2 regions of the Streptomyces sp. NPDC059785 genome follow, and region 2 is predicted to be linked to the other one. Evidence: riboswitches for the same ligand, from Rfam matches in the RefSeq annotation. Region 2 holds a riboswitch; the other holds the start of a gene.
The links. Region 2 has a riboswitch for S-adenosylmethionine ahead of thrC (threonine synthase). Riboswitches for the same ligand answer to the same signal wherever they lie in the genome.
Positions count from the first base shown of each region.

Region 1: linked by a shared signal. The riboswitch ahead of ACFV6E_RS25720 (aminotransferase class V-fold PLP-dependent enzyme) and the one ahead of thrC (threonine synthase) in region 2 are both predicted to bind S-adenosylmethionine.

Region 1 is NZ_JBHWHV010000036.1:75,675-79,973, forward strand. It holds gene trpD (anthranilate phosphoribosyltransferase) at 108-1,172, shown strand; SAM riboswitch class IV at 1,348-1,464, shown strand; gene ACFV6E_RS25720 (aminotransferase class V-fold PLP-dependent enzyme) at 1,678-3,039, shown strand; gene ACFV6E_RS25725 (Lrp/AsnC family transcriptional regulator) at 3,081-3,362, opposite strand; gene ACFV6E_RS25730 (rhomboid family intramembrane serine protease) at 3,359-4,126, opposite strand; gene ACFV6E_RS25735 (hypothetical protein) at 4,280-4,299, shown strand, end outside.
Region 2 is NZ_JBHWHV010000010.1:147,936-152,234, reverse strand. It holds gene ACFV6E_RS10685 (cold-shock protein) at 1-167, opposite strand, end outside; gene ACFV6E_RS10680 (MoaD/ThiS family protein) at 626-901, opposite strand; gene thrC (threonine synthase) at 898-2,214, opposite strand; SAM riboswitch class I at 2,232-2,379, opposite strand; gene ACFV6E_RS10670 (glucosyl-3-phosphoglycerate synthase) at 2,561-3,505, shown strand; gene ACFV6E_RS10665 (trehalose-6-phosphate synthase) at 3,604-4,299, shown strand, end outside.

The DNA.
Region 1 (4,299 bases), on a different contig from region 2:
TGCATGGACGGGGCTCTTTGCCGTCCCATGGCCTGGATAGGGTGGACCCCGCAACATGTGTACGGCCGCGTCCGGCCCGTACGTGCCTACGAACCCAGGAGCGGCATATGAGTGCTGTGACCCCCGCTGGAGGCGACATCGCGGCGGGCCGTTCCTGGCCCGTGGTGCTGAACGGCCTGCTCGACGGCCGCGACCAGAGCGCGGACGACACGGCCTGGGCCATGGACCGCATCATGCGCGGCGAGGCGACGGACGCCCAGATCGCCGGCTTCGCGGTCGCGCTGCGCGCCAAGGGCGAGACCGTCGAGGAGATCTCCGGGCTCGTCCGCACGATGTACGAGCACGCCAACGTCATCGAGGTGCCGGGGGAGACCGTCGACATCGTCGGCACCGGCGGCGACGGGGCGAAGACGGTCAACATCTCCACCATGTCCGCGATCGTCGTGGCCGGTACGGGCGCCAAGGTCGTCAAGCACGGCAACCGGGCGGCTTCTTCGGCCTCGGGCGCCTCGGACGTCCTGGAGAAGCTCGGCGTCAATCTGGAGCTGACCCCGCGGCGGGTCGCCGAGGTCGCCGAGGAGGCCGGGATCACCTTCTGCTTCGCGGTGAAGTTCCACCCGGCGCTGCGCCATGTGGCCGCCGCCCGCGGGCAGTTGGGCATCCGTACGACCTTCAACTTCCTCGGCCCGCTCACCAACCCCGCGCGCGTGAAGGCGCAGGCGGTGGGCGTCGCCGACGCGCGCATGGCGCCCATCGTGGCGGGCGTCTTCGCCGAGCGCGGCCACTCCTCGCTGGTCTTCCGCGGCGACGACGGCCTCGACGAGCTGACCACCACGGCGACCTCCCGGGTCTGGGTGGTCCGCGACGGCGAGGTGCGCGAGGAGCGCTTCGATCCGCGCGACGCCGGCATCGCACTGGCCCCCGTGGAGGCCCTGCGCGGCGCGGACGCGTCCTACAACGCGGACGTGGCCCGCCGGCTCCTGGACGGCGAGACGGGCCCCGTACGGGACGCGGTGCTGCTCAACTCGGCGGCGGCCCTGGTCGCCCTGGAGGCGGGGGACGGGCCGCTGGCGGAGCGGATCGGCGCCGGGATGGCGCGGGCCGCCGAGGCCATCGACTCGGGCGCCGCGAAGCGTGCTCTGGAGCGCTGGGTGGCGGCCAGCAACGCGTGAGCGCTCCGCTGGGAGACCGTGTGCCGACTGCGAGTCCGTCGTGGCTGGTCGCGCCCACGCGGCGGAGCCGCACATCGACACAGCGCCCCTTCGGGGGCGCGTGTGACGCAAGGCGCAGTCCGGGATCCGGACTGCGCCTTGCGTCGTCAAGATCCTGTGGCAGGATGCTGTACCAGGTCATGAGCGACAGCCATCAGGCCCCGGCCGGCTGTCCGGCAACCCTCCGTCCGTGGCGGGGTGCCCCGGGTGAAGACCAGGCCGTAGGCAGCGAGGTCTACGGCAAGCGCGGACCCCTCGCCCGCTTTCTCCGAAAGCGCAGTACCAGGGGTCCTGGTCGTTCGAGGGAGCCTTCTGTGAGCAAGCGAATGCGATAGGGCGTAGAGCCCCGCCTCCGCGAACCCCTTTCACCTTTCACCGCTTCCTCCGCGCCGAGCCGCCCCTTTCCCGTCTTCCCGGGGCGTCCGCTCGCGCGGTGCCTGCGCCTTGACTCTCACAGGAGTGCGCCATGTCTGTCTCCGCCGTTGCCGCCGACCGTTCCGTCTGTGCCCCGCTGCCCGTTCTGGGCGGTGATGTCGCCGTACCGCTCGTCACCGGCGGCGAGGTCACCTACGCGGCGCTCGACTACGCCGCCAGCGCCCCGGCCCTGAAGCGCGTCTGGGACGACGTGGCCGCGTACGCCCCGTACTACGGCAGCGTGCACCGCGGTGCCGGGTACCTCTCGCAGCTCTCCACCGACCTCTTCGAGAACGCGCGGGCGACGGTCGCGGAGTTCCTCGGCTGCCGCGAGGGCGACCAGGTGGTCTTCACCCGCTCGACCACCGACTCCCTCAACCTCCTCGCCGGGGCGCTCCCGGCCGGCTGCGAGGTCTTCGTCTTCGAGACCGAGCACCACGCCTCGCTGCTGCCCTGGCGGGACGCCCGCGTGACGTACCTGGACGCCCCGCGGACCCCGGACGAGGCCGTCGCGAGCCTGGAGCGCGCCCTCGCCGCCCGCGACCCCCACGGCCCCGCGCTGGTCTGCGTCACCGGCGCCTCGAACGTCACCGGCGAGCTGTGGCCGGTGCGCGAACTGGCCGCCGCCGCCCACGCGCACGGCGCCCGCATCGTCCTGGACGCCGCCCAGCTCGCCCCGCACCACCCGGTCGACATCGGCGACCTCGACGTCGACTGGGTCGCCTTCTCCGGGCACAAGCTGTACGCCCCGTTCGGCTCCGGCGTCCTCGCCGGCCGCGCCGACTGGCTGACCGCGGCCGAGCCCTACCTCGCGGGCGGCGGCGCCAGCCGTACGGTCTCCCGGCGCGCCGACGGCGGGGTGGACGTGGAGTGGCACGAAAGCGCCGCCCGGCACGAGGCCGGCTCGCCCAACGTGATCGGCGCCTACTCGATCGCCTCCGCCTGCAAGGCGCTGACCGAGGCCGGTTTCGGCAATCTGGTCGCCCGCGAGCGGCAGCTGATCGAGCGGGTCCGCGCGGGTCTCGCCGAGGTGCCCGAGGTCAGGGTGCTGTCGCTGTTCGGCGACGACGCCCCGCGGGTCGGCGTCCTGTCCTTCGTGGTGGAGGGCTGGAACAGCTCGCACTTCGCGGCGGCGCTCTCGGCCGAGTACGGCATCGGGGTGCGCGACGGTCTCTTCTGCGCCCACCCGCTGGTGCGCACCCTGCTCGGCAGCGACCCGGGGACCCAGGGCGAGTGCGGCGCCCCCGAGGCGGCACCCGGCGAGAAGTCCCTGAACGCGATCCGTGTCAGCTTCGGCGCCGGCACCCCGGACGAGCACGTGGAGCGCTTCGTGCGGGCCGTGCGGGAGCTGGTGAGCGACGGGGCGCGGTGGCGGTACCGCACCGAGAACGGGCGGTGCGTTCCGGCCGTGTGACGGCGGTCAGGGGCGCGGTCGGCGCCCCGTGGAGGCGGTGTTCAGGAGTCGAGGCCGATCGCGAACGCCGCCTCCAGGTCGTGCTGGGAGTACGTACGGAACGCGACGTGGGTGTCCGTGGCCTCGACGCCCGGGATCTTGCTGATCTTCCCGGGGATGATCTCCGCGAGGTCGTCGTGCGCCCTGACCCGGACCATCGCGATCAGGTCGTAGGTGCCGGTGACGGAGAAGACCTCGCTGACGCTGTCCAGCGCGGCGATCGACTCGGCGATCTCCGGGATCCGGTCCACGCTGGTCTTGATGAGCACGATCGCGGTGATCACGGCTGGTTCTCTCCCTCGGGGGCGGGCGCTGGGCTTTCGGCTGACGGTTGCGCCGCGGTGATTGCTGGCGTTTTCACTCTAGCCGCACGCCCGAAGCGCACCCACGCGTAGAGGAAGCCGAGGGAGAAGCCCACCAGGTGGGCCAGATGGGCGACCCCGGGGCCCTGGTCGTCGCGGCCCGCGGCCAGCCACTGGAGGGCCACCCAGAAGGGCAGCACCACCCAGGCCGGCAGGCGCAGCGGCAGGAAGAAGAGGAACGGGAAGAGACTGGTCACCCGGGCGCCGGGGAACAGGTAGAGGAACGCGCCGAGTACCGCGGAGATCGCCCCGGAGGCGCCGACCAGGGTCTGTACGGACCCCGCGTTGGCGACCGCGTAGGCCAGCAGGGCGAGGCACCCGCAGCCCACGTAGAACAGGGCGAACTCGACGTGGCCCATGCGCTCCTCGGCCATCACCCCGAAGACGCAGAAGAACAGCATGTTGCCCAGGAGGTGGAGCCAGCTCCCGTGGATGAAGAGCGCGGTCACGGGGCCGAGGGCGGCGCGCGGATCGCCGCCGAGGAGCTGCTCGGGCACGACGCCCCAGCGGCGGAAATAGGCCTGCTGGGCGGCGAGCAGACCGTCCCCCGTGCCGTAGGCCGGATTCAGCCCCGCCGCCGGCCCGATCACGAAGACCAGGCAGCAGACGGCGATCAGCCCGTAGGTCACCGGCGCCGACCGGTTCCGGACCGTTCGGCCGACCGTCGTACTCCTCATACCGATCATGGACAGAGCATGACGTAACGGGATGGGAGCGGACAGGCCGCCTCGCCGCACGGACGGCCGAGCGTCGAGTACGCGCCAGGCCGTAGGGTACGAGCCACACGCACCGGGGAAGCCGGCGCGTCACGGACACTGGAAGGAAGGCGAACAGCCCCGATGACGGTCCCGCTGCCGAC
Region 2 (4,299 bases):
TTCTGGCCCTGCGAGATCTCGAACTCGACTCGCTGACCTTCTTCCAGGGTGCGGTAGCCGTCCATCTGAATCGCGCTGTAGTGGACGAATACATCCGCACCACCGTCGACCGCGATGAAGCCGTACCCCTTCTCCGCGTTGAACCACTTGACGGTGCCCTGAGCCATGCCTAACTCCCCTATTACTGGCCCTTGCACAGGACCGCACTTCGCGGACCCGGGTCAGACCTCACCCCCCAACGGTTGGGGGTGTGCGCCGGAACGCGTCGACCGCGGCTGAATGTATCTGTCCAACTGCCGTCTGCAACAGGTCAATCGGACGAGAATTCTGGGCATGCCCGATCGGGAATATGTGGAGAATTCACACATATTCTGGGCAAGTCGGGCCTCATAAAAGCCATATAGGGCTCAAAAGCGTCAGGCACTTTGGCTGCTTCTTGTCGGGCGAAGGATCGGTTTTCATATGCGCCCGGCATGGAAATCGAAGCAGCTTCCCCAACTGTACCGCGCTCAACCATGCAGAATCGCCCCCTCCGTTTCTCTCACGGAGAGGGCGATTCGATGAACTCACGGTGATTCGACTGATCGAACCGGGCGCTCAGCCGGTTCGAGCCGATTTTCGGCGGTCAGCCGCCGGCGACGGCCGGGATGATCGAGACGCCCGCGCCGTCCGGCGTGGCCGTCTCGAGGCCCTGCTCGAAGCGGACGTCGTCGTCGTTGACGTACACGTTGACGAAGCGGCGCAGCTTGCCCTGGTCGTCCAGGACCCGGGCGGCGATGCCCGTGTGGTTCTTCTCCAGGTCGGCGATGACCTCGGCGAGGGTCGCGCCCTCGGCCGGGACCTCGGCCTTGCCGCCGGTGTAGGTGCGCAGGATGGTCGGGATGCGGACGTTGACGCTCATGATGCGAGGCCAGCCTCTCGGAAGGAGTCCAGGGTCGGGCGGATGGTCGCGGTGAGGCCGGTGCCCGCCACCGCGTCCAGGGTCTTGAGGCCGTCACCGGTGTTGAGGACGACGGTCGTCAGGGCCGGGTCGAGGAGACCGTTCTCGATCAGCTTCCGCGTCACACCCACGGTCACTCCGCCCGCCGTCTCGGCGAAGATGCCCTCGGTCCGGGCGAGCAGCTTGATCGCGTCGACGATCTGCCCGTCGTTCACATCCTCCACGGCGCCGCCCGTGCGGCGCGCGATGTCGAGCACGTACGGCCCGTCGGCCGGGTTGCCGATGGCGAGGGACTTGGCGATGGTGTCCGGCTTCTGCGGCCGTACGACGTCGTGGCCCGCCTTGTAGGCGACGGACACCGGCGAGCAGCCCTCGGCCTGCGCACCGAAGATTTTGTAGGGCTTGTCCTCGACGAGGCCGAGCGCGATGAGCTCCTTGAGCCCCTTGTCGATCTTCGTGAGCTGCGAGCCGGAGGCGATCGGGACGACGAGCTGGTCCGGCAGCCGCCAGCCGAGCTGCTCGCAGATCTCGTACGCGAGGGTCTTCGAGCCCTCCGCGTAGTACGGCCGCAGGTTGACGTTGACGAAGCCCCAGCCCTCGCCGGCCGAGTCGCCGATCAGCTCGGAACAGAAGCGGTTCACGTCGTCGTAGTTGCCCTCGATGCCGACGAGCTCGCCGCCGTAGATCGCGGCCATGACGACCTTGCCCTGCTCCAGGTCGTGCGGGATGAACACGCAGGAGCGGAAGCCGGCGCGGGCGGCGGCGGCGCCGACGGCGCCGGCCAGGTTGCCGGTGGAGGAGCACGACAGGGTGGTGAAGCCGAAGGCGCGCGCCGCCTCCAGAGCCTGGGCGACGACCCGGTCCTTGAAGGAGTGCGTCGGGTTGCCGGAGTCGTCCTTCACGTACAGCCCGCCGGTCACGCCCAGCTCGCGGGCGAGGTTGTCGGCCTTGACGAGCTTGGTCCAGCCCGGGTTGATGTTCGGCTTCTCGGCGACGTCGGCCGGGACGGGCAGCAGGGGCGCGTAGCGCCAGATGTTGGCGGGGCCCGCTTCGATGCGCTTGCGCAGCTCCTCGGCGTCGTAGCCCGAGAAGTCGTAGGCGATCTCCAGCGGGCCGAAACACTCCTCGCAGGCGAAGACCGGGCCGAGCGGCACGCGGTGTCCGCACTCGCGGCAGGAGAGGGCGGTGGCGGGACCGAGGTCGACGGTGTTCGCGGCGGGCGACTCCGGGGTGGTCACGGAGTTCGTGGTGCTTGCATCTGTCTGCGCAGCCATGGAGGCGAGGCCCTTTCTCCTCATCTTCCTCACGACGCATCTCGCCGTGAGACGGATTTGGCACCTTCCCTAGCCGTGAGCCTCGCCACATCGATGTGACAAGAGACGGCTGGAGGGTTGCCGGGGCTTCATCGGGCCGTATCCCTCTGCCCCTCTGGATGAGCGGTGTTCGATTGTGAGTCGCAGTTGTTGATCTCGAAACGGCCGACGACCAGGACATGCGATGGTCATCCGCGTTGTTCAAGACTGTAACCGAAGGCCAGGACAGTTGAGATAGTCGTCCGAACCGCGAGATGGATCACATGGCCCGCAGGCCGTGCGATCAGACAGTGAGGAGCCGCAGACTGTGCTGGAAGAAGTCGAGCGCTGGCTGAGCACCCGCTCCTGGAACGTGACCGACCGACCGCTCCACAAGCTCGTCGCCGCCAAACGCACCACCGGGTCGACGGTCAGCGTCGTCCTGCCCGCGCTCAACGAGGAGGAGACCGTCGGCGACATCGTCGCCGCCGTCCGCCGGGACCTGATGCGCCGGACGCCGCTCGTCGACGAGATCGTGGTGATCGACTCGGGCTCGACGGACCGCACCTCCGAGGTGGCCGCCGCGGCGGGCGCCCGGGTGGTGCACCGCGACGAGATCCTGCCCCGCATCCCGGCCGTGCCCGGCAAGGGCGAGGTGCTGTGGCGGTCCCTGCTGGTGACCAGCGGTGACATCGTCTGCTTCGTCGACGCCGACCTCAGGGAGTTCTCCTCGGACTTCGTCTCCGGGATCGTCGGCCCGCTGCTCACCGACCCGGGCGTGGACCTCGTCAAGGCGATGTACGACCGGCCGCTCGGCTCCGCGCCGGGCCAGGGCGGGCGGGTCACCGAGCTGATGGCGCGCCCGCTGCTGAACATGCACTGGCCGCAGCTCGCGGGCTTCGTGCAGCCGCTCGGCGGCGAGTACGCGGCCCGCCGCTCCCTCCTCGAACAGCTCCCGTTCCCCGTCGGCTACGGCGTGGAGCTGGGCATGCTCGTCGACGCGCTGCACCTGGTGGGCCTGGACGCGCTGGCCCAGGTCGACGTCGGAGTGCGCAGGCACCGGCACCAGGACGGGCAGGCACTGGGCCGGATGGCCGCCGCGATCTACCGCACGGCGCAGCTCCGGCTGGCCCGCGGACACCTGATCAGGCCGGCCCTGACACAGTTCGAAAGAGGTGAGCACGGCTTCACCCCGTTCACCCATTCGGTGGATACGGAGGAGCGCCCGCCGATGGCGGAGATCGCCGAGTACCGCTCACGCAGAGTCGCGTAGCGGTAAACGGTCCGTAACAAAATCCGGCCGTTGTATACGCACCGTCCGTACGCCGCCCGTACGTTTATGCGTTTCCGAGCCGGGCTAGGTTCAGGCGTATGGCATCCACGCGGGACTCCCACCAGATTCTCGTCGCGTCCAACCGCGGCCCGGTCTCCTACTCGCTGCGCGAGGACGGCTCGTTGCAGGCCAGGCGCGGCGGCGGCGGGCTGGTGTCCGGGCTGTCGGCGATCGGGCCCGACGCGGGCGCGCTGTGGGTCTGCGCGGCGCTCGGCGACGGGGACCGCGAGGCGGTGCGGCGCGGGGTCGGCGAGGACGGCGTGCGGATGCTGGACATCGACGCCGCGGTCCACGCGGACGCGTACAACGGCATCGCGAACTCGGTGCTGTGGTTCGTCCACCACATGCTGTACCAGACGCCGGTGGAGCCGGTCTTCGACGCGGAGTTCCGCCGTCAGTGGGCCGCCTACGAGGCGTACAACAGAGCCTTCGCCGAGGCGCTCGCCGAGGGCGCGGCCCCCGGCGCCTCGGTCCTGGTCCAGGACTACCACCTGACCCTGGTCCCCGGAATGCTCCGCGAACTCCGCCCCGACCTGCGCATCGGCCACTTCTCGCACACCCCGTGGGCGCCCGTGGAGTACTTCCGGATGCTGCCCGACGACATCGCCGAGCAGGTCCTGCGCGGCATGCTCGGCGCCGACCGCCTCGGCTTCCTCACCCACCGCTGGGCGGGCGCCTTCACGGCCTGCTGCGACGCCCTCGTCGGCGGGGCCGGCGACACCCGCATCGGGGTG